Regions from separate parts of the Bacillus cereus group sp. MYBK79-1 genome, predicted to be linked through region 4. Evidence: predicted binding sites of a transcription regulator. Region 4 holds the regulator's gene; each other region holds the start of a gene.

Region 1 (7,534 bases), on a different contig from region 4:
TGTATCGGCGGCGGAATGGGAGCAGCAGGAGTGTTTGAATTACTATAAAAAAAGTGGAAGCGGCTCGCTCAGAATGTGAGGGGGATGGAGCTTCAGACATAGAGGCGCTCTTTGCCTCGTAGGAAGAAGCGAAGCCACCGAGCATTCTAGCCGCTGGAACCGGATTATAAAAAAAGTGGAAGTGGCTTGCTCAGAACAGGAGGGCGTTGGAAGCCCTGACGAAGAGGCACTAAAGCAAAGAATGGAAGCAACAAAGGTTTATAAAAAATAAAATTGCGAGCCAGCTTCTTTTAAAAAGGAGAGAAGCGGCTTATGAAAATATGAAGGAGGAAATTTTCATGGAAAAAACAGTAGGAAATGCGGTTAAAGGCGGTAGCTTTTTAGTTGATGAGATTACGATTGATCAAGTGTTTACGCCAGAGGATTTTTCATCTGAGCATAAAATGATTGCGAAAACGACAGAGGACTTTATCGTAAATGAAGTTCTTCCAGAGCTTGAATATTTAGAGCAACACGAGTTTGATCGTTCTGTTCGTCTTTTAAAAGAAGCTGGGGAGCTTGGTTTATTAGGCGCTGACGTACCAGAAGAGTACGGCGGAATTGGTCTTGATAAAGTAAGCTCAGCGTTAATCGCAGAGAAATTCTCGCGCGCTGGTGGTTTTGCAATTACTCACGGTGCTCACGTAGGTATTGGATCGTTACCAATCGTATTATTCGGTAACGAAGAGCAAAAGAAAAAGTATTTACCATTACTTGCAACTGGTGAAAAATTAGCTGCGTACGCATTAACTGAGCCAGGTTCAGGATCTGATGCATTAGGTGCAAAAACAACTGCACGTTTAAATGCAGAAGGTACACATTATGTATTAAATGGTGAAAAACAATGGATTACAAACTCTGCATTTGCTGACGTGTTTATCGTGTACGCAAAAATTGATGGCGAGCACTTCTCAGCATTTATTGTAGAGAAAGAATATGCTGGCGTATCTACAAGCCCAGAAGAAAAGAAAATGGGTATTAAATGTTCTTCAACTCGTACGTTAATTTTAGAAGATGCATTAGTACCGAAAGAAAACTTACTTGGTGAAATCGGTAAAGGTCATATTATCGCGTTCAACATTTTAAATATCGGCCGTTATAAATTAGGTGTTGGTACAGTTGGATCTGCGAAACGTGCAGTAGAAATTTCAGCACAATATGCAAACCAACGTCAACAGTTCAAACAACCAATCGCTCGTTTCCCATTAATTCAAGAGAAACTTGCGAATATGGCAGCAAAAACATATGCAGCTGAAAGCTCTGTATACCGTACAGTAGGCTTATTCGAAAGCCGCATGAGCACATTATCTGAAGAAGAAGTAAAGGATGGTAAAGCAGTAGCAGCTTCTATCGCTGAATATGCAATCGAGTGCTCTTTAAATAAAGTATTCGGTTCTGAAGTACTAGATTATACAGTAGATGAAGGTGTTCAAATTCACGGTGGTTACGGATTTATGGCAGAGTACGAGATTGAAAGAATGTACCGCGATTCTCGTATTAACCGTATTTTCGAAGGAACGAACGAAATTAACCGCCTAATCGTACCAGGTACGTTCTTACGTAAAGCGATGAAAGGTGAATTACCACTTCTTCAAAAAGCACAAAAATTACAAGAAGAGTTAATGATGATGATGCCAGAAGAAGTAGGCGATGAGCCATTAGCACTTCAAAAATATTTAGTAACTAACGCGAAGAAAATCGGCTTAATGGTAGCTGGATTAGCTGCTCAAAAATACGGTAAAGCATTAGATAAAGAGCAAGAAATTCTTGTGAATATCGCTGACATCGTAAGCAACCTATACGCAATGGAGTCAGCTGTTCTTCGTACAGAAAAAGCGATTAAAACAACTGGTCTTGAAAAGAATAAACAAAAAGTGTTATACACTGAAGTATTCTGCCAAGAAGCATTCAACGAAATCGAAGCAGATGCGAAAGAAACACTTATCGCAGTTGAAAACGGCGACATGCTGCGCATGATGTTATCATCATTACGTAAATTAACTCGCCACACACCACTTAACGTAATTCCGAAGAAACGTGAAATTGCTGCGAAAATTTTAGAAGATGAGCGTTACACAGTTTAATAGCTGTAAAGAAAAGTAGTCGTATGAACGGCTACTTTTCTTTTTTTTTTGCAAAAATGAAATTTTTAGTGACACAAAACTAACACCATTAGTATAATAAAACTAATAGTGTTAGTTTTCGTGAAAAGGGAGATGGGAATATGAGAGTGATACATGAAAAAACGGTATATCAATTGTCATTTTTGCCAAGAGTGTTTCCTGTGAATTGTTACTTTGTAGAGGAAGAAGATGGTTTAACTTTAATTGATGCGGCTTTGCCATATAGCGCAAAAGGTATTTTACAGGCAGCTGAGAAAATAGGAAAACCCATTACTAACATTGTATTAACACATGCGCATGATGATCACATCGGTGCATTAGACGCATTAAAGGAATTGCTTCCTAATGTTCCAGTCTATATTTCTAAGCGGGACGCAAAGCTGTTAGAAGGAGATACGACGTTACAAAAGGATGAACCGAATATACCGATAAAAGGCGGTGTACCTAAAAAAGTAAAAACGGTACCTGATGTGTTATTGGAAGATGGCGACCGAGTTGGATCGCTTCTTGCGATTATGACACCGGGACATACGCCAGGATCTATGTCGTTTCTTGATGTACGGAATAAAGCTCTTATTGTCGGGGATGCATTCCAAACAAGAGGAGGTATGGCTGTTTCGGGACAAATGAAATTTTGGTTTCCGTTTCCTGCGATGGCAACGTGGAGCAATGAAATATCATTACAAAGTGCAGAGAAGTTAAGCGAATATGGGCCTTCCTTGCTCGCGGCAGGACATGGGAAAATGATAAAAAATCCAGACACTGTCATACAACTTGCTATTAAGGAAGCTAAGCGGAATATAGAAAGTAGGAAAGAGGGTTAATTTATGTCACCGAGAATCGGACTTACATTACAGAAAATTGTAGAAACAGCAGCAGAAATTGCAGATGCAAATGGAATACAAGAAGTAACGTTAGCTTCATTAGCACAAACATTAGGGATACGTTCACCCTCGCTATACAATCATGTGAAAGGCTTACAAGATGTACGGAAAAATCTTGGCATTTACGGAATCAAACAGCTGCATAACAGACTGGAAGAAGCTGCTGAGGGTAAACGGATGGATGAAGCAGTCCATGCTTTAGGAGAAGCGTATGTAGCATTCGTACGTAAACATCCTGGACTGTATGAAGCAACTTTTTTACGAGATGAAGAAGTGAGAAAAGCAGGTGACGGGATTGTAAAGCTTTGTCTTCAGGTTTTACAACAGTACGGATTAGAAGGAGAGAATGGACTTCATGCGACACGTGGATTCAGAAGTATTTGTCACGGATTTGCGTCGATTGAGCAGCAAGGTGGATTTGGTCTGCCATTAGATTTAGATACAAGTTTACATGTATTATTGGAAACTTTTATTAAAGGATTATATGTAATGCGAGATTGAATAGGAAGCGAGACTACCGGAAACCTTAGAAGCAATTCTAAGGTTTTTTTAGTGCATATGATTTCAAAAGATCGGTAGGCTTTTTCTCGTTAAATGATATTATTTAGCTGGCTTGAAAAATGTATATATCGCTAAGAAAAAGCAAACGAAACTGAATACGATAGGATCTTGATAGGGACTAGGTTCAGAGCCTTTTTGGATTTCTGTAAGGAAGTCGTGGGTTTTCATGTTCATTGCTCCTTCGTTATGTATAGTTTATAAAAAGGTGTTTTTCATTAAACTAACGCTTACTAATAGAGTTGCACTAATAAATATTAAGAAAAATGTAGTATTGCGGTTTTTATAGTTGCTAAGCGCAATGACCAAAAAACAAATGAGAAATAACATATGTAAAGGGATAGAAGTGAATAGTGGTTTTGAAGTTAATATATCAATCAACAATTTTACGTACAGTAACGCATAAACCATTAAGAAGATAACTTTAAAATATTTTGGCATAAGCACACCTACCTACTATGGTTTGTTTGGGGATTATATTGTTGTCATAGGTTACCTATTGAAAAATTGTATTTTTCTGTAATTATAACATTTTATTGGATTTATAAATAGATGTGATTGATTTGAAATGTAAGAAAGCTTTTTCATGAATACGATTTAAAAAGAACAGAATACTAAAGAAGAATGAAAGAAGAAAGGTAGGAGTATTCTATGCAAAACTTAACAGAGCTTGAAGTAGAAAACTTACGTCATTTAATTGGTGGACACGCAACAATTATTAACAAGTTAGACCAGTATGCACAGGCTTGTACAGATCCACAACTGAAACAAATGTTACAAAAGGATGCGCAAGATGCACGAAATACGAAACAGCAATTAATGACTTTCCTAGGATAGGAGGAAACGACAGATGAATGAAAAAGATATGGTAAATGATTATTTAGCAGGGTTAAATGCAAGTTTAACAAGTTATGCAAATTATATTGCTCAGTCTGATAATGAACAGTTACATCAAACGTTAATTCAAATTCGTAATCAAGATGAGATGCGTCAACGTAATATGTATGAGTACGCAAAGCAAAAGAGTTATTACAAACCGGCAGCACCTGCTAACCCAATGATTGTACAGCAATTAAAAGGCCAATTAAGTGCAGAATAATGGGATGAAAAAACGGGCGAATGAAGTCGCTCGTTTTTTTCTTTTGTGTATGTCAATAAATATATAATAAATATTTTTCCAGTTGTAACAAATATGACGAAAATGGAATATAACAATTCACAAAAAGGACAAAAACTTTGTTCAATATTTCACAAAGTATCCATGGTTTCTATCGTGGGAATCTCTATAATTAGGAGTGTAAAGAACAAAAGAAATAGATTATATGATCAATTAGGAGAGATTGCTATGAAAAGAAATACAAGAAAAATTGCAATTATCGGTACTGGATTAGTTGGATCAAGTTGTGCATATTCCATTGTAAATCAAGGCATTTGCGAAGAACTATTATTAATTGATATAAATCATGAACGTGCAGTTGGGGAAGCGATGGATTTATCACATTGCATTAACTTTACAAATACAAGAACAAAAGTATATGCAGGAAGCTATGAAGACTGTAAAGATATGGACATCGTTATTATTACAGCAGGACCAGCACCAAAGCCTGGACAAAGTCGCTTAGATACTTTAGGAGCGAGTGCGAAGATTATGGAAAGTATTGTTGGCGGCGTAATGGAAAGTGGATTTGATGGTATTTTCTTACTTGCATCGAACCCAGTTGATATTATTACATATCAAGTGTGGAAATTATCTGGATTACCTAGAAATCGTGTAATCGGTACTGGTACATCACTAGATTCTTCTCGCTTAAAAACAATTTTATCTGAAATGTTACATGTAGATCCTCGTAGTATCCATGGGTATTCATTAGGAGAACATGGTGATTCTCAAATGGTTGCTTGGTCTCACGTAGCTGTTGGTGGAAAGCCAATTCTACAAATTTTAGAAGAACAAAAAGAACGATTTGGTGAAATAGATTTAGATGAAATTGTTGAGAAGACTGCAAAAGCTGGATGGGAAATTTATAAACGAAAAGGTACTACTTATTACGGAATTGGAAATTCTCTAGCGTATATTGCGAGTTCAATCTTTAACGATGATCACCGTGTAATTGCTGTCTCAGCCATTTTAGATGGGGAGTACGGTGAATATGATATTTGTACAGGAGTGCCAGCTATTATTACTAGAGATGGTATGAAAGAAGTTGTAGAACTAAACTTAACAGAGGATGAAGAATCTCGATTCGCAAAATCAAACGATATTTTACGTGATTATATGAAAACAATTGGTTACTAACTTATAGGAGAAGGTGAAACAAATGAAGGAATATATAATGTCTCGTGTATTTAAAGCGTCAGCTGGAATCGCGCAAGGTATTTTCGTATCCCTTGGAATTGGTTTACTAATCGAAAATATAGGAAGAATTGTTGATATTCCGTTGCTTATTACAATCGGAGTTGTTGCAAAATCACTTATGGCACCAGCCATTGGTGCCGGAATTGCTTTTATGCTCGGTGCAAATGGTCTTGTAATCTTCTCGGCTATGGTAGCTGGAGCGATTGGTGCTGGATCCATTTCAATTACTGAAGCAGGTCTAATTATTAAAACAGGTGAGCCAATCGGTGCATTATTAACAGCAACTTTAGCTGTATATATTGGTAAACGTTTAAGTGGAAAAACTGCATTAGATATGATGCTCGTTCCATTTGCGGCAATATTAGGTTCTGGTTTAGTCGGTATTTGGTTATCTCATAATATTACTCCCGTTTTAAATACAGTTGGAGCATTTATTAAAGATAGTTCAGCTGGTAGCCCGTTTATCGCTTCTATCGTGATTGCAGTAGTTTGGGGACTATTACTTATCTCTCCAGCTTCATCAGCTGCGTTAGCGATCGCACTTAGCTTAGACGGTGTTGCAGGTGGTGCTGCTCTTGCAGGCTGCGTAGCCCAGTTTATCGGATTCTCTGTTATCTCAGCGAAAGAAAACAATTTAGGTGGCATATTAGCGCAAGCACTTTGTACTCCGAAAGTACAATTGCCAAATATAACTAAAAATCCAATGATTCTCGTCCCAACTGTCGTCGCCAGTGCTATAGTTGGTCCTGTATCCGCATTAATTTTCCAACTGGAAGCAGGAAAAGAAATTGCAGGTCTTGGATTAAGTTCTCTTATCGCACCAATTAATTTAATTTCTAGCGAAGGATGGGAAGTTGTCCCAGCGATGGTAATCACTTATATCATCATTCCAGTAGCTGTTTCTTATATACTTTACATTGCTCTTAAAAAAGCAGGTCGTATTCACTCTGGTGATATGACTGTACCGCAATCTTAACTTGAAAATCTCCTTTTATCCCGCATTTAACGGGCAGTAAGACCCCCACCTCAAAATTCAGCGAAAGCAAAGAAGTTAGGTGGGGGTCGGGCTGCCCGTAAAAGCCCGATTGGTGAGGGCTGATTAAAGTTTCACTTTATATAGAGAAAAGCAGACTGGAAGCCACAGTCTGCTTTTTACATTTTATGATTTTGTTTTACTGGAACACGTACTGTTTCTTTTGCTAATAACAGCTGAACGCCGAAATAAAGTATGCTTGCAAGCGTCATTCCAGAAATGGCGTCTACAAATGCATGTTGCTTCGTAAATAGCGTTGATAAAATAATAAGCGTACCGAAGAACGTAAGGATGTAATATTCAAAAGCATGTTGTTCTCTACGTTTAAAGGCAGCTAGCATAATGACAAAGGTAGTAAGAACGTGAATGCTAGGGAAACAGTTTACCGGTTGATCGATACTATAAATATAGCGAACTAGTTCGGAAAATACGTCTGATCCAACGACTGTTGGACGTGGTACAGTTGTCTGCCAAAAATAATAAATAGAAAAACAAGCAAGTTTTCCAAGGATGATACTACTTAAAGTGACATAATATTGTT
Region 2 (7,534 bases), on a different contig from region 4:
TATATCAACAACCGCTCCCACTTTACAATTACTGAAATCATGCGAGAATTTAACATATCACGATCGACAGCTATTAGAGATATTAGAGAAATTGAAGCTATGGGCATGCCACTTGTCGCTGAAGTTGGAAGAACTGGTGGATATTTTGTTATGCATAACTCTATCCTGCCCGTTGTTCGCTTTACTGATAATGAAGTCAAAGCTCTTTTTATTGCCTTTATGGCTACAAGAAATCAACAACTTCCCTATCTAAAGAGTCGCCAATCATTAGCCGAAAAACTACTAGGACTCATCTCCGAAACTCAGCAAGATGACCTTGTTCTTTTAAATCAAATCTTGCTTTTTGAAGGGACTAACCCTCATAATCCCGATCTACTTGAGCTTTCTGACCTCCCCCATCCTATGTTAGAAAAACTCATTCAAATCCTTCTTTCGGATAGACATTTATTGATTACTGTCAAAGAAGAAGAAATCAAGTCTTATCCAATTTACCTATTACACCTTTATCAAGAAAAAAGCCATTGGATCCTTGAGGGATTTGACTTAAAAGAAGAAAAGAAGCTGATGTTTCCTGTCGATGACGTCATCAATATTGAACCGTACACGCCGAAAAAGAGATTAAATAAGAAAAAGATTTTAGAAAAGCTCAGTAAGAAGGACGAAGCAATTAACCTTGTACTTGAACTAGGACCAAAAGCGATTGCCCAGTTCAAAAAATACCACCCTTTCAAAGTTTCAATATCTTACACAAACCCTTACCAATCTACAGCCATTTTAAAAACATTTATCGATGTTCACAATTTCGATGAAGTGACAGAGATAACAAATTGGCTACTTTTCCTAGGGAAAGATATTACAATCAAGGAAATACCTGAAGAGGTATTATACGATTTGCAAGAGCGGTTATGTTTATATTCTCCATAAGCAGTGATCGCTTAAACCCAAAAATATTGAGTTTAAATTGTTACCAGTTGCCCATATTTTTTACCATGAGAGCACAATACATAATAAAAGCACGGAAAATCTCCCGTGCTTTTTCAAAAATATATATAATTTCGGATGACTTAATTCACTTACCCTAACTGACGTTTAAATGCTTTACTTGCGAAAAAGTAAGAGATGATCATGATGCCTACGCACCAAGCGAGTGCAATCCAAATATCATTACCAACAGTCCCTTCATATAATAGGGCACGAATTGCATTCACGATTGAAGTTACAGGTTGATTCTCAGCGAACACACGAACAATTTTTGGCATCGTTTCAGTAGGTACGAAGGCTGAACTAATAAATGGAAGAAAAACGAGTGGGTACGAGTACGCTGTCGCCCCTTCCATAGACTTCGCTTTCAGCCCTGGAATGATAGCTAGCCATGTGAGCGCTAGCGTAAACGTTCCTAGTATCCCAGCTACTGCAAGCCATTCTAGCATATTAGCACTGGAACGAAAGCCCATTAAGAGCGCAACAAGAATAACCACCACGATAGTAAGCACATTAGCAACAAGAGAAGTTAAAACGTGAGCCCACAATATCGATGAGCGCTTAATGGGCATCGTAATGAAACGCGCCATTAACCCACTCTTTACATCCGTAAATAATCGTACAGAAGTGTAAGCCACACCTGATGCGATAGCCATTAGCAAAATTCCTGGCAATAAATAATTCACGTAGTTATCCGTTCCTGTCTTTATAGCCCCGCCAAATACGTAAACAAATAATAGCATCATCATAATCGGTGTAATCGCTACTGTAATAATTGTATCCGGACTTCGCATAATATTACGCATTAAGCGCCCTAGTAATACCCCTGTTTTGCTTTTCATTTACATCTCCTCCTTTTTACCGATAATCGCAAGGAAAATTTCTTCCAATGTTGGCTGCTTCTCGATATACTCTACTTTTGCTGGTGGGAACATCTCTTTCAGTTCAGTAAGAGTACCTGTCGTAATAATTTTTCCACCATGCAAAATAGCGATACGGTCAGCCAGTTGTTCTGCTTCCTCCAAGTATTGCGTTGTGAGCAAGATCGTTGTGCCGCTGCCGGCAAGTTCCTTAACTGTATCCCACACTTCGATCCGCGCTTCCGGATCAAGTCCAGTCGTTGGTTCGTCTAGAAAAATAACTGCTGGCGCCCCAATCAAACTCATCGCGATATCAAGTCGGCGCTTCATCCCGCCTGAATACTGGTCTGCCCTCTGGTTGGCCGCATCAGTCAGGCTAAATCTTACAAGTAGATTATCAGCAACTTGTGCGGGACTAGAAACACCACGTAACTTAGCGATCATTATCAAGTTTTCCCTTCCAGTAAGCATACCGTCTAAAGCTGCGAACTGTCCTGTCAAACTGATACTTTGACGAACATAATCTGGTTGTCGCTGGACGTCAAAACCGCAAATACTCACTTCACCATCATCTTGCTTCATTAGCGTCGAAAGGATATTGACCGTTGTCGTCTTTCCCGCCCCGTTTGAGCCTAGCAGCGCGAAAATTTCCCCACGCTGCACCTCAAAATCCACTCCCTTTAAGACTTCTTTATCTTTAAAAGATTTTTTTAACCCTGTTATAGAAATCACTGCGCTGCTCATATTTTTTCCCCCTTATTAAAATAGGTTACCTATACCCTCTATTTAGTATCACTGATAATCTGTGTTACTTAGTAGCGGTTTAAAAATATAACTGAATAGCGATGGCGGCAATTCACATTTGTAACCAGCTAATCAGTCGGTATTACTAATTGCATTTATTTTTTTCTCAATTTCTTCATAATACTTTCATTCAAATCTTCACGATACTTGGAGACATACGTTTTAGCGTTTGCCACTAGTTCGTCAGCAAAGGATGCTACGTCCTCCCCAGTAATATCAAGTACTTGTCTGCCTTCCGCTGCACCAGCTTCAAACAAATCGATTAATTCATACTGTATGTGCAGCATATCCATCCCATTACCCGCTGAGAAATTCCACATGTAGTTTTGAATTTTCTTAAACACAAACTGATAATCCTCTGGCAGTGCTCCAACACGTGCCATCATCATTTTGTATTCTTTTTTATCACCGATTAATTTTTTAAACATTTCCAACATTTTATTTTCCTCCTTTTTTATAAAGCAGAACAAGAAACTCTCCAAATATGAGCCGGAACATTTTATATTATGAGGCTAGTTTGACTTCAAGACGTTAATTTTTGAAGATACAAAATCCCATTTTTTCCAAAACAGTTCAAGCTCCTGACGGCCATCCTCATTTAATGAATAAAACTTACGAGGCGGTCCCATATCTGATGGTTTCTTTTCAATATTCACAAGCTTTTTCTTTTCTAATCGTACGAGGATGGTATAAACCGTTCCTTCCACAACTTCGGTAAATCCAAGATCATTCAGATGGCGAGTAATCTCATAGCCATACGTTTCTCGGCGGCTAATGATTTCCAGCACACACCCTTCCAGTGAACCTTTCAGCATTTCAGTTAAATTTTCCATGTCCTGATCCTCCTTTACCCCCTATTCTGTCTGACTTATATTCAGTATCACAGAGTACTAAGGCGAATTTTTACTGAATAGATTTTGAGTAAAACCATACTATTCAGTATTACTTATTACAACTATATTGTATGACTAAGTAGCGGTAGATGTCAACTGATTTTCAAAATTTTTCTAAAATCCGCTCTTAGCTATTGTTTACTGAAAACATTTTGAGAAACAACTCTACTCAGTATCACCTATTACTTCTACATTGTATGACTGAGTAGTTGTAAATGTCAACTCGATTTTTATATTTTTCTAAAATCAACTATTACCTATCCCGCGAAGAAAAAAAAATACCCCAAACAAAAATTTTACATTTTTGTTTGGGGGCGCTATAGGCTAGCTCTTCTTAATAAGACAGATCACCCTTTTGTTACGATAACATCATATCCATATCTTCTGCTGCAGTTGTAATTAGTTTTAAACCGAATGTTTCTTGTAATACATCCAGCACGCCAGGTGAAATAAATTCAGGCGCCTTTGGACCGATACGAATATCTTGAATGCCAAGACTAAATAGCCCAAGTAAAATCGCAACCGCTTTTTGTTCAAACCATGATAGGACAATACTTACTGGTAATTCATTCACTTCACATTGGAAAGCATCTGCTAAAGCTGCTGCTATTTTCACTGTAGAAATTGAATTATTGCATTGTCCTAAATCAATGTAACGCGGAATCTCTGTACCAGGTACAACACCGTAATCCACATCATTAAAGCGGAATTTGCCGCAAGAAGTCGTTAAAATAACTGTTTCTGGCGGAAGTGACGTTGCTAATTCACGATAATATTCTCCGCCTTTTCCTGGAGCATCACAACCTGCGATGACAAAGAAACGCTTAATCTTTCCTTCTTTTACTGCCTCAATAATTTCCGGAGCTAATGATAATACTGTATTATGATGAAAGCCTGTTACTAACTGTTCATCCGACTCCATATGTACTTCTGGAAGTTCTAGCGCTTTTTGAATCAACGGCGTGAAATCATCATTTTCAATTTTTTGTACACCCTCTAAACCTGCAATATCATATGAAAAGAATCGATCAGAGTAGGATCCTTTAATTGGCATAACACAGTTCGTTGTCGCTAATATGGCACCTGTAAATTTTTCAAAAAGACGTCGTTGATCATACCATGCCTTACCAATGTTTCCTTTTAAATGCTTATATTTTTTCAGCTGCGGATAACCGTGTGCTGGTAACATTTCAGAATGCGTATAAATATTAATTTCTTTTCCTTCTGTTTGTTTTAATAATTCTTCTAACGCAAATAAATTATGACCAGTAACTACAATTGCTTTACCTTCTACATGGTTTTGTGTAATTTGAACAGGCTCTGGAACACCAAAGTGATTCGTATGCGCCTCATCTAACAACTCCATTACTCGTAAAGCCGATTTCCCTACTTTCATAGCCATATCAATATGTTCTTGTTCATTAAAGTTAGAATTGGTTAATGTCATATACAGTGCTTCTTGCGTCGTAGCATCTACAAAAGCATCCGTATACCCTAGCTGAGCAGCATGCGTACGATAAGCAGCAATTCCTTTTAACCCAAACACAATCGTATCTTGTAAACTTGCTATTGTTTCATTTTTACCGCAAACACCGATTACTTTACATCCGCCTGTTGGCGTTTGTTCGCATTGATAACAAAACATGATCATCCCACCCTCTCCCAATCATTCCTTACAAACTAAGCATAATATCTGGTTAGATAAAAGGATGTGATATCAATCACAATAATATATATAAATTGGTGACAGTTCACATTGTCGACATAATATTTTTACTGTCTTCTGGTATTCATACTTGAAAATGATTATTTATTTGCATCATATATCGGCACACTTTTAAGGAATGCAAATATCATATCCATCTAACACTTCACAAAATTTTCCTTACTGATGGTACAATTAAAGGTATGGAGGGATAATATGGTATATATGATGTTTTTTTACGGAATACTGTTTCTTATACTCGGTATTGCAGTATTTCTGTTTATTATGGCTGGGTCACGAAAAATTAGGAATAAAAATCTTTCATTCGTATTGATCGGTTTAGGGATAAATATACTTGCAAGTCCAGTAGCACTTTTTATAGGGGTGATGGCAACAGATTCACCGTATAGTACGAGACTAGATTTTTGGAAAGGTTTTTTCTTTATTCAAGGAATACCTCTTTTCTTACTACTTATAGCTTTCATTTGGTGGCTTATTCGCCCGCCAAAAGTAACGGTTCAAACGAGTATTGAAAAAGAACTTGAACAAAATAGTAAAAGCATTAAGAAAAAAACGACACGAGGACGTCCAATTACTGCCCTACGTATTGTAATTCCAATTATTTTAGTAGTAGGCTGCTTTTTTTACATTTTGTATTTACAGGACATTACACTTAAAAAAAGTCATTCTCCAAATAATAAAAATACGATTAAAGTAGTAAAAATAGATTCAGACTCTTCTCTTGGTTCCTCTTCTGTCAGAATTAAATACGGCTTATGGGAACATTTTGACATAAATATTGCAAATGAGGGAGAACGTCTCGATTCCTCAAACGTTTTCGTAGATTGGAAAAACGATTATGAAGCAACGATAACGCTACGAGGAAAAGAATCCGTACCTGAAGTTGTGGAATTTGACATATCAAATAAATCCAATGGCCCTGTTTTTAAAAAGATACAAAAAGTGGTCAGTTCCTTTACCTTTCAAAAAAGTGAATCTCCAAATTTAATAAATATTATCGAGCTTAGAGAAACAATGAAATCAAAAGGACCAAGTCCCAGTTCAACTGTAAGAATCTATTATGGGAAAAGAGGTAGCATTTTAGAAAAATTTAAAGAGGTCACTCTTAAGGAAATGTATACGACAGATAACTTCAATATCAATTGGAGAAACGATGAACAAGTACAGGTAGAAGTAATAGAGGAAAATGTAGTAACAACTAGCATCGTGATTGATTTATCAAAATGAATCTATTTTTCACATGTTATAACTGTGTTCTATCCGGGACACGGGGAGATACATAGCATTTCCAAATAAAGTGAAACTTTAATCAGTGGGGGGGGGCATTCCCCACTGATTATTAGTTGAACCAATCGGACTTTTATGGACAGTTGATCCCCCACCTAACTTCTTTGCTTTCGCTGAATTTTGAGGTGGGGGTCTTACTGCCCATTAAAGCGGGATAAATAGTTTATAAACATGATGAACCGCCCCTTTCTTTACAATACATTTACATTATCTTAACATTGTTTACATTATTTATATGATATATTTATATAGAATCTACTTAATAAATTTCATGTACATTGTTATCTTTATAATCTCTGATTTAATTGATAAGAGATTATGTTATATTTTCATATCAGGGGTGAATGAGGATGACTGAAACTTTAAAAACACTTATAATGCTTGATGCTACTTACGTTGTTATCGCAATTATGACAGTACTGGTGTTTGTATACTTGGAATTAAAATCTCAGTAACGTATGCAGGCTTCGCATTTAAATATAGTTAGAAGAAAGCGAGGAGAAATTTGTTTCTCCTCGCTTTTTTATTTCAACAAATCCAATGTATGTAAAAGTAATCCTCTATCCCCTACATCCCCATGACCAGGTACTACTGAATTTATATTTCCATATCGCTTCAGCACATTCTCAATCGATATGGACCATTCATTTACATAGGAATCAGCAACGTTTCCTAAATCTTTTGCAGACGCAGACTTTACTAAACAACCTCCAGCTAAAATGTTGTATTGCGGTAACCATACGACAATATTATCTTCTGTATGTCCTTTCCACGGATAAAACGTTTCTACTTTCATATTTCCAAACTTCCAATTTGTAATGGTTTGTAAGTCTCCAAGTGGTTCTTCATATCCATTTTTCTTTGCTAGTTCTGCAGTTAGTGCTGTACTATGCGCTTTAATGCCTCTTTCTTTCAACGTTTTTATTCCTCCAATTCGATCAGCGTGCGCATGTGTAATAATGACATCCGTTACCCGTTTCTTA
Region 3 (7,534 bases), on a different contig from region 4:
TATTGTATTACTTTTTAATGGACTGTGGATTTCAAGTATATAAAGTAGCTGGTACTGTTTATGATCTTTACGATAATAAATGGAAACCCGATGATGGTCATGTCATTATCATATTAAATCATAATAATAAAGATTATGTTATAGATGCAGGGTTTGCATCTCATCTACCTTTACATCCAGTCCCTTTTAACGGCGAAGTCATCTCTTCTCAAACAGGAGAATATCAAATTCGCAAACGAACTACCCGAAAAGGCACACACATTTTAGAAATGAGAAAAGGGGCTAACGGGGAATCTACAAATTTCTTGCAATCTGAACCTTCACATGAATGGAAAATAGGCTATGCTTTCACTTTAGATCCAATAGATGAGAAAAAAGTGAATAACATTCAAAAAGTGATTGTAGAGCATAAAGAATCTCCTTTTAATAAAGGGGCTATTACTTGTAAATTAACTGATTATGGTCACGTATCATTAACAAATAAAAATTATACAGAAACCTTTAAAGGCACAAAAAATAAACGACCAATAGAATCAAAAGATTATGCTCGCATTCTTCGTGAATCTTTTGGAATAACGCAAGAGAAATATGTAGGAAAAACACTAGAAAGAGGCTAGTTGACTAGAAGTATTTCATAATAAAGCAGATTCCATATTTAGAATCTGCTTTATTTTATATTTTGTTATAAAGAAATTTATTTTTGCTGTTACTCTTTAATTTTCAATTATATACTCATCATCATATTTATCGTATTGGAGCCCTGATCCTATTTTTGATTCCGTAACTTGATCTCTTAAAAACGGTGCAGCTTCCATTTTGCTATTTGCAATTTCAATTCCATATTTTTTCGTTAAATGGGCTAATTCTATTAAAAACCACTCTCTTCGTAATGTAACTGGAATATCAAATGTTCTTCTTTTCATATATAATAGCACCTCTTTAATTTCATAACTTAAAAAACATTATAGTATATGCATGTCCATTTTAAATGTGCTATTACTAAAATAACATTTTAGTTTACATAAAATAATTATGTACCAGTAGAAAGAGGCTTGTCCTCCTCTTTCTACTGTAGAGATTTAAATTAAGAACATCTTGGTACACCTAAAGCTAAGAATAAACCTGCTACTCCCGCAGTAATCGGTACTTTTAACGTAATAACATCGTCTACTTTCGTTACTAAAAAGAAAGCATTACCTTCTTGTAATATACAAGTTACCAATAATTGAAATTCCATTTAAACCCCCTCCTTTCAATCGATATATTATACTTTATGAATTCTCTTTGAAAATGAAATAGGAAATATATCTATTTTTCCTTATATATAAATAAATATTTGTTAGTCTATTAAAAATACTAATTTTCTAAATTTATATAAATCGTGTAATATCCAATAAATTCCTATATAATCAATAGTAAAAATCTTACAAATGGAGGTATAAAAATGACGATTTTGAGTAATATTGGTGCAGCTTTATTTTTTATTGCTTTTATTCTTTTAATTCTATGCATCATCTCGTTTTTCAAGAGAAATGGAAAAGCTAAACAATATGGTCGTCCTGCCGTTATTCTTTTTATGATTTCGATTGTATTAATAATAACTAGTGCTGAGACTTCTAATAACCCAATTGTTGAATTCTTTTCTATTTTAAGTTTTGTTTTATTTGTTTTCTTCCTTGCACTAGCAATCTTATCTGTAATTAAAAAGACAGGTGTAGCAAAAAAACAATTTATTATCACAGCTATTTTATTTGTCATTTTTGTTGCACTCTCAAGTATTTCAGCTCCTTCTTCTGAAAAAACGACAGCAACTAGTAAAAAAGTTACTTCTAACAATGCAGAAGAAAAAGAGAGCGAGAAGAAAAAAGAACTAGAAAAGAAAGAAGCGGACGAAAAAACTCAAAAACAAGAAGATGAGAAGCGTCAAGCTGAAGAACAAAATCGGAAGCAAGAGGATGAAAAACGTCAAGCCGAGGAACAAGCTCGTAAGCAAGAAGAACAAAAACGTATCGCTGATGAGCAAGCTCGTAAACAACAAGAAGAGCAAAAACGCCAAGCTGATGAACAAGCTCGTAAACAACAAGAAGAGCAAAAACGCCAAGCTGATGAACAAGCTCGCAAACAACAAGAGGAACAGAAAAAAGCACAGCAAGCTCAAACACAACCTGCTGCTGGAAATACTAGTAATGCATACTACAAAAATTGTGCTGCAGTTAGAGAAGCTGGGAAAGCCCCTCTATATAAAGGACAACCAGGTTATGCCTCACATCTTGATCGTGATGGCGATGGAGTTGCATGTGAAAAATAGTAGTAAAAAAGAAGCTTCTAGTAGGCTTCTTTTTTACTATTACGTATAGTTATTACTCTTCCATTCTTGTAAGCCATATATCAATTCAAATTGACATCTTATTTTTTAAATGCTTGTAATATTAATCATTAACTGGAGCAATACTCCAATTTATTATTTCAAGATTTTTCACCTCTATTTTTCCTTTGACAAGAACATGTGGAATTAAGTGAAACATCCCAAATCTTCTACCCTTTTCATATTCCTCCCTGTAATATTCTTTGGTGCAGGTATTTAATTGCTTTAATTCTCTATATTCATTAAAGTTGATGATTTCTATTTCGCATTCTTTTAATTCTCTATTTGGTCCACCCCAATTATGCTTTGAGTACTTGTATATTGCCATACACTGACCCTTCAATGCGCTAATAGGAACTTTATAAAACAGTTTATTTGTATGAAGGTTTATTCCTATTTCCAGTGATACTTTATAAATCTCATAAGGATGTAATGGTAAAAAATGCACAACATCATTCCATAAACATTCTAGTTTTGGTATTTTACGTGTTAATAATTTCTCCCTGTGAGGATGATCTTTATATTTTTGGATATACTCACCGTATAAATTTGGATATACACTTTTCAATTCATTTAATGGGATTAAATATTCTCCTTTTAGTTCTTCTGGTACCATATGATAAACATATTCCATAAAAACCTCCTATAAAAGATATACTTCCTATCCCAAAATTCTTCGCCGTCTTTTCTATAATGTCCTCTGTTGAAGAATAATCCTATTATTCTCAAATCAGACACATAAAAAGTGATTTCAATCACCACATTGTTTTTCATTTATCGCTATTCTTAATTTAGATATTACATTTAAACTTTATGGAGGCATTCATATGGAACATACATTTACTGAAACTTCAATTGTTGGTGAGATTGTCACACAATTTCCGAAAGCTAGTGATCTCTTTAAATCATATAGAATAGATTTTTGTTGTGGTGGTAATAAGCCACTTATTGATGCAATTCATGAAAGAAATTTATCGGCGGATGAAGTAATTACAGAGTTAAATACGCTTTATCATAATACGAAACGATTAAATGAATCTGAAATTGATTGGAAAAGTGCTTCTTATCGCGAATTGATTGATTATGTTATAAATAAGCATCATCGTTATTTAAATGAAGAGTTGCCACAATTAAGTCCTTATGTGACGAAAGTGTTACGTGTTCATGGAGCAAGTCAGCCTCATTTAGCTCAAATTCATAAGCTATTTCACGAACTTAAAATGGAATTAGAACAGCATTTAATTAAAGAAGAAACAGAAGATTTCCCATTAATTTTAGAATTTGAACAAAATCCAACCGATGAAAACTATATAAAGTTACGTAAAGTAGTAGATGAACTAGAAAATGAGCACAATCATGCCGGAAATATTATAAAAGAACTTCGTAAAGTGACAAATGACTTTACTCCTCCAGAAGGCGCTTGCGGTACTTATCGACTTGTCTACCAACGTCTTGAATCGCTAGAGTCTGATTTATTTGAGCATATTCATTTAGAAAATAATATTTTATTTCCACGTGCCATTACAAAAGCATAGATCAATTGCAGGACATGAGTGTAAATACTTATGTCCTGCTTTTTCATTTTGCGAAAAATATCCACACCCCCTTCACATAAAACCGAATTTTAACAATTTGTGAATCATTATAAAAATGTGATAAATATCACATCTCCCCCTTATTTGATTTTCTATAATAAAAATATAATCCTTTGTTCAATATTTCACATAAAAAGGGGAAACGAAAATGAAAAAACGTTTAGTTATGATCGGAAATGGTATGGCTGGCATACGTTGTATCGAAGAAATATTAAAACATGATAATGATTTATATGAGATTACTATTTTTGGAGATGAACCGCATCCAAACTACAATCGCATTATGCTCTCTCATGTTTTACAAGGCAAAACAAATATGAAAGATATCATTATGAATGAATACAGTTGGTATGAGGAAAACGAAATAACCTTGTATACAGATGAAAGAGTTCAGAGTATTAACCGTGAAGAAAAAATCATTATCACAGAAAAGAATCGTACTGTTACATATGACAAACTCATTGTCGCAACAGGTTCTAGCGCTTTTATTTTACCTGTTGAAGGTTCCACTCTTCCTGGTGTAACAGGATTTCGAACTATTGAAGATACACAATTTATGATTGATACCGCTAAAGAAAAGAAAAAAGCCGTTGTCATTGGTGGCGGGTTACTTGGTTTAGAGGCCGCAAGAGGTCTAATTGACTTAGGAATGGACGTACATGTTGTTCATTTAATGCCTAGCTTAATGGAGCAACAACTAGATACGAAAGCAGCTTCTCTTCTTCGTAAAGATTTAGAAGCGCAAGGCATGAAGTTTCTAATGGAAAAGAAAACTGTAAAAATTCTTGGTACAGAACATGTTGAGGGCATTCAATTTGAAGATGGTGAAGTTGTAGATTGTGATTTAATCGTAATGGCTGTCGGAATACGCCCAAATACTCAAATAGCAAGAGATACTGGTTTACTTGTCAATCGCGGCATTGTAGTCAATGACTATATGCTAACAAATGATGAATCCATTTATGCAGTTGGTGAATGTGCAGAACATGATGGTATTGCATATGGACTTGTTGCCCCTCTCTATGAACAAGGCACAATATTAGCGAAACATATAACGAATTTACAAACGAATGGATACACGGGCAGTATCGTTGGTACGCAATTAAAAGTTGCTGGTTGTGACTTATTCTCTGCTGGCCAAATTTATGAAGATGATCAAACGAAAGCAATATCAATCTTTGATGAATGTAAACGTTCCTATAAAAAAGTATTAATTCGTGACAATAAAGTCGTTGGTATCGTTTTATACGGGGATACTGCTGATGGTACACGTCTCTTTAGCATGTTAAAGAAAGAAGAAGATATACAAGAATATACAACCGCTTCCCTTCTTCACAAAGCTGGTGAAGAAAGTGAACTTGACGTTGCTACAATGAGTGCGGATGACACGATTTGTGGATGTAATGGTGTTACGAAAGGTACAATCGTTCATGCTATTTTAGAGCAAGAGTTAACTACTTTTGAAGAGGTAAAAGGATGCACGAAAGCCGCTGGTTCTTGTGGTAAATGTCGTCCGCTTGTGGAACAAGTTTTATCTCATACACTCGGAGATGCTTTTGATGCTTCTATGCAGTCTACTGGTATGTGCGGATGTACAACTTTATCACGTGATGAAGTCGTAGCGGCCATTCACGAGAAAGGTTTAAAATCTCCAAAAGAAGTACGAAATGTTCTTGGTTTTGTACAGGAAGACGGCTGTTCGAAATGTCGCCCTGCTTTGAACTACTATTTACGTATGGCGATTCCAGAAGAATACGAAGATGATAAAGCGTCCCGTTTCGTGAATGAAAGAATGAACGGTAATATCCAGCACGATGGTACATTCTCTGTTATTCCACGTATGTACGGAGGCGTTACAACAGCAGATGATTTAATGAAAATTGCTGAAGTTGCGAAGAAATATGACGTTCCACTTATAAAAATTACAGGTGCGAGCCGAATCGGCTTATATGGTGTGAAGAAACAAGATTTACCTAACGTATGGGCTGACTTACATATGACTTCTGGATATGCGTATTCAAAATCTCTTCGTAATGTAAAATCATGTGTTGGCTCTCGCTTCTGCCGTTTCGGTACGAAAGATTCATTAGGACTTGGTATGCTCCTTGAACAATCATTAGAAATGGTAGATACACCTCATAAAATGAAGATGGGTGTAACGGGCTGTCCGCGTAACTGTGCAGAAGTATTGACGAAAGATTTTGGCGTTGTTTGTGTCGAAAATGGATATCAACTTTATATCGGCGGAAATGGTGGTACAGAAGTACGCGAAGCTGATTTTGTCATGATTGTCCCTACCGAAGATGATGTCCTTCGCATCGCTACAGCTTATATGCAATATTATCGTGAAACTGGCATTTACGGAGAGCGTACTGCCTACTGGACAGAGCGTTTAGGCTTCGATCACATAAAAGAAATACTACAAGATGAAAGTATGGTTACTATGCTAAATGATCGTTTCCAAACAGCTCGTAGCACATATACGGAAGCTTGGGGACAAGCACTAGAAACGAAGTCATTAAAAGCGATGTATGAAGTAGAAACTGTGAAATAAGGAGCTGTGATCTAAATGATACAAACGAAAGAAAAAATAAAAGTTATGCGTGCAGAAGACCTTCCTACTCAAATCGGTAAAGAGGTGCAAATGAAAGGTATGTCTATCGCCCTATTCCGCCTTTCAAATGGTGATATTCGAGCTGTAGAAAATCGTTGTCCTCATAAAAACGGACCGTTAGCAGAAGGAATTGTATCTGGAGAATTCGTCTTTTGTCCACTGCATGATTGGAAAATCTCACTAATAACAGGTGAAGTTCAAAAACCTGATGACGGTTGTATTCAAACGTACGAAGTAGAAGTTAATGATGGTGACATTTATTTATACATGTAATTTACGAAAGGAAGCCTCCTCTGGCTTCCTTTTAAATAAAAATTGATGAGGTGCGATTATGAACGGATATGTATATTTAGTTGGTGCAGGACCAGGTGATGAAGGGCTTATTACAAAGAAAGCGATAGATTGTTTAAAGCGCGCAGATATCGTTTTATATGACCGTTTATTAAACCCTTTCTTTCTTAGTTATACAAAAGAAACATGTGAACTTATTTATTGCGGAAAAATGCCAAAGAATCATATTATGCGACAAGAAATGATAAATGCCCACCTCCTTCAATTTGCGAAAGAAGGAAAAATCGTTGTCCGCTTAAAGGGCGGAGATCCATCTATTTTTGGCCGTGTTGGTGAAGAAGCAGAAACTTTAGCAACAGCGAACATTCCATATGAAATTGTACCAGGTATTACATCTAGCATTGCTGCTAGTAGTTATGCAGGTATCCCCCTCACCCACCGCAACTACAGTAATAGTGTCACTTTACTAACTGGGCATGCAAAAGGTCCTTTAACCGATCATGGAAAATGTAATTCATCCCACAATGGCGACACAATCGCCTACTACATGGGTATAAAAAACTTACCTACAATTTGCGATAACTTACTACAAGCAGGAAAAAAAGACGATACACCCGTAGCAGTTATTGAATGGGGTACAACTGGAAAACAGCGTGTTGTCACAGGAAC
Region 4 (7,534 bases):
AGCTCCTCAATTTTTCGAGTGCGTTGACGCTCTAATTGTTTCCGCTCTTTTTCTTCGAGATAATTTAATTTTTCTTGAGCAACAGTTTTTTGAACAGGTGCTTGGTTTTCTTGCTGTTCTTGTTGTTCAAATGCTGCACGTTCAATCATTTCATTTTTCTTTTCAACGTAGTAATCGTAATCGCCTAAATACTCTTGTGCACCTTCTGTTGACAACTCAACAACGGTCGTCGTTACACGATTAATAAAGTAGCGGTCATGGGAGACAAATAGAAGGGTGCCTGGATAATCAATTAAAGCATTCTCTAAAATCTCTTTACTATTTAAATCAAGATGGTTCGTAGGTTCATCAAGAATTAATAAATTCGATTTTTGCATCATAAGTTTTGCAAGAGCTAATCGAGCTTTTTGTCCACCACTAAGAGAAGATACTGGTTTTAGTACATCATCCCCTGTGAATAAGAAGTTACCTAATATCGTGCGAATCTCTTTTTCAGGCTGCAAGGGATATTCATCCCATAACTCATTTAAAACCCGCTTAGAAGATGTTAAGTTTGCTTGTTCTTGATCATAATAACCAACAGATACATTGGATCCGAAAGAAACATCACCATGTAATAGTGGTAACTTATTCACAAGTGATTTTAATAATGTGGATTTCCCAATTCCGTTTGGACCAACTAAAGCAACGCTATCCCCGCGAGTTAAGCGCATCGTTACATGTTCAATAATCGGATCCTCATCATAGCCGATAGTTGCATCCTTTACTTGTAAAACATCATTTCCACTTTGTTTTTCGATATCGAAGTGGAAGGAAGCTGACTTAGAATCACCTAATGGTCTTGTTAATAATTCCATTCGGTCTAATTGTTTACGACGGCTTTGGGCACGTTTTGTCGTAGATGCACGCGCTATATTTTTTTGAACGAAGTCCTCAAGCTTAGCGATTTCATCTTGTTGTTTTTCATAACGTTTCATTTCTTGCTCGTATAGCGCTGATTTTAAGTCTAAATATTTACTGTAGTTACCAACAAATCGTCTGCTTTCTTTATTCGAAATTTCATATACTTGTGTAACGAGTTTATCTAAGAAATAACGGTCATGGGAAACGATTAGTATTGCGCCAGGATAGCCTTGTAGATATTGTTCAAGCCATGTTAATGTTTCGATGTCTAAATGGTTTGTAGGCTCGTCCAAAATAAGTAGGTCTGGTTTCGTTAATAATAATTTACCGAGAGCTAATCGTGTTTTTTGTCCACCGCTTAATGTAGAAATTGTCGTTTGGTGCGTTTCAACTGGGAAGCCAAGCCCACTTAAAATCGAGCGAATATCTGCTTCGTACTGATAGCCACCTTGATCTTTATAATTTAATTGTAATTGGTCATAGTCAGCTAATAATCTTTCGTATGTAGCCTCGTTTGAAAAGTTTTCTTCTTTTCCCATTTCGTGCTCTAGCCTTCGAAGTTTTGTCTCCATTTGCTGCAAGTGTGTAAAGACGGTTAACATTTCATCCCAAATTGTTAAAGACGTTTCTAATCCGGTATTTTGAGCTAAGTATCCGATTGAGACATCTTTCGGTTTTATAATTTCGCCACCATCATGAGATAGCTCACCAGCTATTATTTTTAATAATGTAGATTTTCCGGCCCCATTTCGTCCGACTAGTGCGATACGATCTTTCGTTTGAACTTCCAATTTTATGTTTGCAAGAATCGTTTCTGCACCGTATAATTTCGTAAGCGCGTTTACTTGTAATAAAATCAATGTTTTCACCTCAAATAATTTCTTAACTTTGCCATGTTTATATTTCTCAATCATACTAAAAATAGTGTATAGTTTAAAATAAAGAGAGAATACTTCTTCTCTTTATTATACAGGGAAATTCATGAGTGCTAAACTTCTGTATTTGATTCAAGTATATGAATAAAGATAGGAAGAGAGGAGAGGTTATATGGATCAGCAAAAAATTCCACAGGCCACTGCCAAACGATTGCCTCTATACTATCGATTTATCCAAAACTTATCTCTTTCTGGTAAGCAACGTGTTTCATCAGCCGAATTGAGCGAAGCGGTAAAAGTTGATTCCGCAACGATTCGAAGAGATTTTTCATATTTTGGAGCGTTAGGGAAAAAAGGTTATGGATATAACGTAAATTATTTATTATCATTTTTCCGTGAAACACTCGACCAAGATGATATAACACGTGTAGCACTTATTGGAGTAGGTAATTTAGGGACCGCTTTCTTACATTATAATTTCACGAAAAACAATAATACAAAAATTGAAATGGCGTTTGATGTTAGTGAAGAGAAAGTCGGGACAGAAATCGGGGGCATTCCTGTATATCATTTAGATGAATTAGAAGAACGTTTATCAACTGATATACAAGTGGCAATATTAACAGTACCCGCTACAGTAGCACAATCTGTAGCAGATAGATTGGCAGAAACGAACGTGCATGGTATTTTAAATTTCACACCAGCGCGCTTAAATGTGTCAGATAATATAAGAATTCACCATATTGATTTAGCAGTAGAGTTACAAACACTTGTTTACTTTTTAAAGAATTATCCACAATAAAACGCAGAGGAAGCGACCTCTGCGTTTTATTATTGTTTTTTCTTTGTGAATTTAACTAAGATAAGGCGAAGTGCCAAATTAAAATCAATTGTTGCCATAACTGCAAATAGTATTGTCCACATATTCCAGATTGTATCTGTTACGTTCGTAATGGCGAAGCGTGTAAAGATACACCCAAGAAGGAAGTACAATGCAGCCATGAACAATGGTGAGTTTCTCATACTAAAAATCCTCCGATAAAGCCTTGCATTTTTTCAGCTTCTTTAATCATTTCTTGAATTTGTTCATTGCTCATTAAAACTTGAGCAACTGCAACTAATGTATTCATTGCAACATGAGCTGCGATAGGGACGATAATACGCTTCGTTTTTACATATAAAAAAGCGAATACGAGTCCCATAGAAGTGTATACCAATAAGTGAGTGAAATCAAAATGAATTGCTGCGAATACGAGAGAACTAATGATAGCAGCAATAAAGAAGTTAAACTTCTTATAAAGTGTACCAAATAAAATTTTTCTAAATACGATTTCTTCCAAAATAGGTCCTATTATAGATATAACGATAAGGAACCAAGGTGTCGTTCTTGCGATATCCATAAGTCTCGCTGTATTTTCAGATCCAGGTTTAATTCCTAATAAACGCATTTCTATCATACCGGCAATACTTTGCGAGAAAAATGCTAAGAAGAACCCGATAAAAATCCAACCGATCGTAGCTGGAACCGAAGAGCGCATTGTATCTAAACGTCTGTCACGAATATCTGTTCTAAGTAACCAAAGTACGATACATAATGCAATAAAGAAACTAATGATTGCCCAGTGGCCAGTTATGAGTTGGAGTTTCTCCTCCCTAGTAAATCCCCTGTTATCATAAAGTCCAGTTTTCAGGAGAAGCGGTAATCCAGCAATGGATGACAACTGCATTAAAATGTATGTAACGATAACCCACCAATATTGTTTTTTCAAATGGTTTAACCATCCTTTCTAACTCTAGTGTATGAGATAAGGTAGGATAACATGTAAATATGCTACCTACGATATAAACCTCACGTAAATTATGTTTTTTTTGTAAATCCTCATTTGAAATTATAATAGAAGACAGGAGAAAGTTGTCTGTGTAGCGAAAACAACTTAGGGTGTCCTTTCATATTGTAACATACGAGTAGTGGAAACAACGATTCATATGGTAAAGGTAGAAGAAGAGGGACTCTATATAGAAAAGTGTATAGCTGAATTTGCGAAAAAATTATGATTTTTTTACTTGCAAAAGAAATTGAGATTATTTATTATTAGAAGTGTGTTAGCACTCGGGTGACTTGAGTGCTAATAAAAAAATTTACATAACAAAATGAGGAGGTTATTGTTCATGCTAAAGCCATTAGGTGATCGCGTTGTAATTGAGCTTGTTCAAGCGGAAGAAAAAACAGCAAGTGGTATTGTATTACCAGACACTGCAAAAGAAAAACCACAAGAGGGTAAAGTTATTGCAGTAGGTACTGGTCGAGTGCTTGAAAATGGTGAGCGTGTTGCTTTAGAGGTAGCAGCAGGTGATCTTATCATCTTCTCAAAATATGCAGGTACTGAAGTGAAATACGAAGGTACTGACTACTTGATTTTACGTGAAAGTGACATTTTAGCAGTTATCGGTTAATTATATAAATCTTAAAAAATCCAAGGGGGTCAATTATTATGGCAAAAGATATTAAATTTAGTGAAGAAGCACGTCGTTCGATGCTTCGCGGTGTCGACACTCTTGCAAACGCAGTAAAAGTAACGCTTGGACCAAAAGGTCGTAACGTTGTACTTGAGAAAAAATTTGGTTCACCACTTATTACAAATGACGGTGTAACAATCGCAAAAGAAATTGAATTAGAAGATGCATTCGAAAACATGGGTGCGAAATTAGTAGCAGAAGTTGCTAGCAAAACAAATGATGTAGCTGGTGACGGAACAACAACTGCAACTGTATTAGCACAAGCTATGATTCGTGAAGGTCTTAAAAACGTAACAGCTGGTGCGAACCCAATGGGTCTTCGTAAAGGTATCGAAAAAGCTGTTACTGCTGCAATTGCAGAATTAAAAGAGATTTCTAAACCAATCGAAGGTAAATCTTCTATCGCACAAGTAGCTGCTATTTCTGCGGCTGACGAAGAAGTAGGTCAATTAATCGCTGAAGCAATGGAGCGCGTTGGTAACGACGGCGTTATTACTTTAGAAGAGTCTAAAGGATTCACAACAGAATTAGACGTAGTAGAAGGTATGCAATTTGATCGTGGATATGCATCTCCTTACATGATTACTGATTCTGACAAAATGGAAGCGGTTCTTGATAACCCATACATCTTAATTACTGATAAAAAGATTTCTAACATCCAAGAAATCTTACCAGTATTAGAGCAAGTGGTACAACAAGGTAAACCACTTCTTATCATCGCTGAAGACGTAGAAGGCGAAGCGTTAGCTACATTAGTAGTGAACAAACTTCGTGGTACATTCAATGTAGTAGCTGTTAAAGCTCCTGGATTTGGTGACCGTCGTAAAGCAATGCTAGAAGATATCGCAATCTTAACTGGTGGCGAAGTAATCACTGAAGAATTAGGTCGTGACTTAAAATCTGCTACAATTGAATCTTTAGGACGCGCTGGTAAAGTTGTTGTAACGAAAGAAAACACAACTGTAGTTGAAGGTATTGGAAATTCACAACAAATCGAAGCTCGCATTGGCCAAATCCGTGCGCAATTAGAAGAAACAACTTCTGAATTCGATCGTGAAAAATTACAAGAGCGTCTTGCAAAACTTGCAGGTGGCGTAGCAGTAATTAAAGTAGGTGCAGCAACTGAAACTGAGTTAAAAGAGCGCAAACTTCGTATTGAAGATGCACTTAACTCAACTCGTGCAGCAGTAGAAGAAGGTATCGTTGCAGGTGGTGGTACTTCACTTATGAACGTATACACGAAAGTAGCTTCTATCGTAGCTGAAGGCGACGAAGCAACAGGTATCAACATCGTACTTCGTGCACTAGAAGAGCCAGTTCGTCAAATCGCAATCAACGCTGGTCTAGAAGGATCTGTAGTTGTAGAGCGTCTGAAAGGCGAAAAAGTAGGCGTTGGTTTCAACGCAGCTACTGGCGAGTGGGTTAACATGCTTGAAACTGGTATCGTAGATCCAGCTAAAGTAACTCGCTCTGCACTTCAAAACGCAGCATCTGTTGCAGCTATGTTCTTAACGACTGAAGCTGTAGTAGCTGACAAGCCAGAACCAAATGCACCAGCAATGCCTGACATGGGCGGCATGGGCATGGGTGGTATGGGCGGAATGATGTAATTCCGTTTGCTCGAAAAACATCCATTTCTATATAGAAATGGATGTTTTTTTATGTTTTTTAGAAAAGGAAATGAATTTCTGTAGAATTTTGTCGCTTTCTCTCTTGACCATATCGATACTTCATTGTTAGAATCTAGGAAGATAATATAAAACGATCCTTCATATATCCTCAAAGATAAGGTTTGAGAGTCTCTACCGGGTTACCGTAAACAACCTGACTATGAAGGCAGTGTGTCTTATATTTATAAAGAGCGGAAGACTATCTTTCTTTATAAAGCCAGACCCCTGCCTTTTCTTTGTTATGAGACTAGAGGCGGAGGACTGGCTTTTTTTATTATATTAGTAATGCTTTTCGCCAAATTGGTGAAAATATTTATATACGAGAACTAACGTTGGGGTGATTATTTTGAAGAAGCAGCATGATACAATTATCGTTTTAGATTTTGGGAGTCAGTACAATCAGTTAATAGCACGTCGAATTCGTGAGTTCGGTGTATACAGTGAACTTCATCCACATACAATTACTGCAGAAGAAATTAAAGCAATGAATCCAAAAGGGATTATCTTCTCTGGTGGACCAAATAGTGTATACGGTGAAGGTGCATTACATTGTGATGAAAAAATCTTTGAACTAGGATTACCGATCTTCGGTATTTGTTACGGTATGCAGCTTATGACACAACACTTTGGTGGTAAAGTAGAACGTGCAAACCACCGTGAGTACGGAAAAGCTGTTCTTAAAGTAGAGAACGAATCAAAATTATATGCGAACCTTCCAGAAGAGCAAGTTGTATGGATGAGTCATGGTGACTTAGTAACTGGTTTACCTGAAGGATTCGTAGTAGATGCAACAAGTGAGTCTTGTCCAATTGCTGGTATGAGCAATGAAGAGCAAAACTTATACGGTGTACAATTCCACCCAGAAGTACGTCACTCTGAGCACGGTAACGATTTAATTAAAAACTTCGTATTCGGCGCATGTGGTTGTTCTGAAGGATGGAACATGGAGAACTTTATCGAAGTAGAATTAGAGAAAATCCGTGAAACTGTTGGAGACAAAAAAGTACTATGCGCACTTAGCGGCGGTGTAGACTCTTCTGTTGTAGCAGTATTAATTCATAAAGCAATCGGCGATCAATTAACTTGTATTTTCGTTGACCACGGCTTACTTCGTAAAGGTGAAGCAGAAGGCGTTATGAAAACATTCAGCGAAGGCTTCCACATGAACGTTATTAAAGTGGATGCACAAGAACGCTTCATGAACAAGTTAAAAGGTGTAGAAGATCCAGAGCAAAAACGTAAAATCATCGGTAATGAATTCATTTATGTTTTTGATGATGAAGCTTCTAAATTACAAGGAATGGACTTCCTAGCACAAGGTACACTTTACACAGATATCGTTGAGAGTGGTACAGCAACTGCACAAACAATTAAATCTCACCATAACGTTGGTGGACTTCCAGAAGACATGCAGTTCAAATTAATTGAGCCTTTAAACACTTTATTTAAAGATGAAGTACGTGTATTAGGATCAGAATTAGGAATTCCTGATGAAATCGTATGGCGTCAACCATTCCCAGGTCCGGGTCTTGGTATTCGTGTATTAGGTGAAATCACAGAAGAGAAATT

What was found. The regulator Rex, encoded in region 4, represses fermentation and respiration genes when NADH is low (regulators of the CRP and FNR family bind a similar motif). The targets are predictions, from matches to a motif close to TTGTGAAATATTTCACAA.
Positions count from the first base shown of each region.
Region 1: the regulator Rex is predicted to act here: its motif matches at 4,841-4,858, upstream of ACTFOB_RS12390 (L-lactate dehydrogenase).
Region 2: the regulator Rex is predicted to act here: its motif matches at 5,248-5,265, upstream of hcp (hydroxylamine reductase).
Region 3: the regulator Rex is predicted to act here: its motif matches at 4,074-4,091, upstream of nirB (NADPH-nitrite reductase large subunit).

Region 1 covers NZ_JBQAEO010000006.1:80,671-88,204, reverse strand. Annotated here, with positions in the region: gene ACTFOB_RS12425 (acetyl-CoA C-acetyltransferase) at 1-48, shown strand, start outside; gene ACTFOB_RS12420 (acyl-CoA dehydrogenase family protein) at 339-2,123, shown strand; gene ACTFOB_RS12415 (MBL fold metallo-hydrolase) at 2,264-2,986, shown strand; gene ACTFOB_RS12410 (TetR/AcrR family transcriptional regulator) at 2,990-3,547, shown strand; gene ACTFOB_RS12405 (hypothetical protein) at 3,803-4,045, opposite strand; gene ACTFOB_RS12400 (hypothetical protein) at 4,256-4,441, shown strand; gene ACTFOB_RS12395 (spore coat protein) at 4,455-4,703, shown strand; gene ACTFOB_RS12390 (L-lactate dehydrogenase) at 4,950-5,900, shown strand; gene ACTFOB_RS12385 (PTS transporter subunit IIC) at 5,923-6,936, shown strand; gene ACTFOB_RS12380 (phosphatase PAP2 family protein) at 7,113-7,534, opposite strand, start outside.
Region 2 covers NZ_JBQAEO010000004.1:39,738-47,271, forward strand. Annotated here, with positions in the region: gene ACTFOB_RS08940 (helix-turn-helix transcriptional regulator) at 1-924, shown strand, start outside; gene ACTFOB_RS08945 (ABC transporter permease) at 1,074-1,823, opposite strand; gene ACTFOB_RS08950 (ABC transporter ATP-binding protein) at 1,824-2,585, opposite strand; gene ACTFOB_RS08955 (DUF1048 domain-containing protein) at 2,741-3,082, opposite strand; gene ACTFOB_RS08960 (PadR family transcriptional regulator) at 3,158-3,478, opposite strand; gene hcp (hydroxylamine reductase) at 3,897-5,183, opposite strand; gene ACTFOB_RS08970 (hypothetical protein) at 5,460-6,491, shown strand; gene bla2 (BcII family subclass B1 metallo-beta-lactamase) at 7,075-7,534, opposite strand, start outside.
Region 3 covers NZ_JBQAEO010000001.1:697,187-704,720, forward strand. Annotated here, with positions in the region: gene ACTFOB_RS03575 (arylamine N-acetyltransferase family protein) at 1-617, shown strand, start outside; gene ACTFOB_RS03580 (hypothetical protein) at 714-923, opposite strand; gene exsG (exosporium protein ExsG) at 1,085-1,237, opposite strand; gene ACTFOB_RS03590 (excalibur calcium-binding domain-containing protein) at 1,445-2,308, shown strand; gene ACTFOB_RS03595 (group-specific protein) at 2,430-2,999, opposite strand; gene ric (iron-sulfur cluster repair di-iron protein) at 3,193-3,900, shown strand; gene nirB (NADPH-nitrite reductase large subunit) at 4,109-6,514, shown strand; gene nirD (nitrite reductase small subunit NirD) at 6,530-6,847, shown strand; gene ACTFOB_RS03615 (uroporphyrin-III C-methyltransferase) at 6,906-7,534, shown strand, end outside.
Region 4 covers NZ_JBQAEO010000031.1:4,582-12,115, reverse strand. Annotated here, with positions in the region: gene ACTFOB_RS26090 (ABC-F family ATP-binding cassette domain-containing protein) at 1-1,763, opposite strand, end outside; gene ACTFOB_RS26085 (redox-sensing transcriptional repressor Rex) at 1,951-2,580, shown strand; gene ACTFOB_RS26080 (YdiK family protein) at 2,610-2,801, opposite strand; gene ACTFOB_RS26075 (lysostaphin resistance A-like protein) at 2,798-3,547, opposite strand; gene groES (co-chaperone GroES) at 3,948-4,232, shown strand; gene groL (chaperonin GroEL) at 4,271-5,905, shown strand; purine riboswitch at 6,045-6,146, shown strand; gene guaA (glutamine-hydrolyzing GMP synthase) at 6,312-7,534, shown strand, end outside.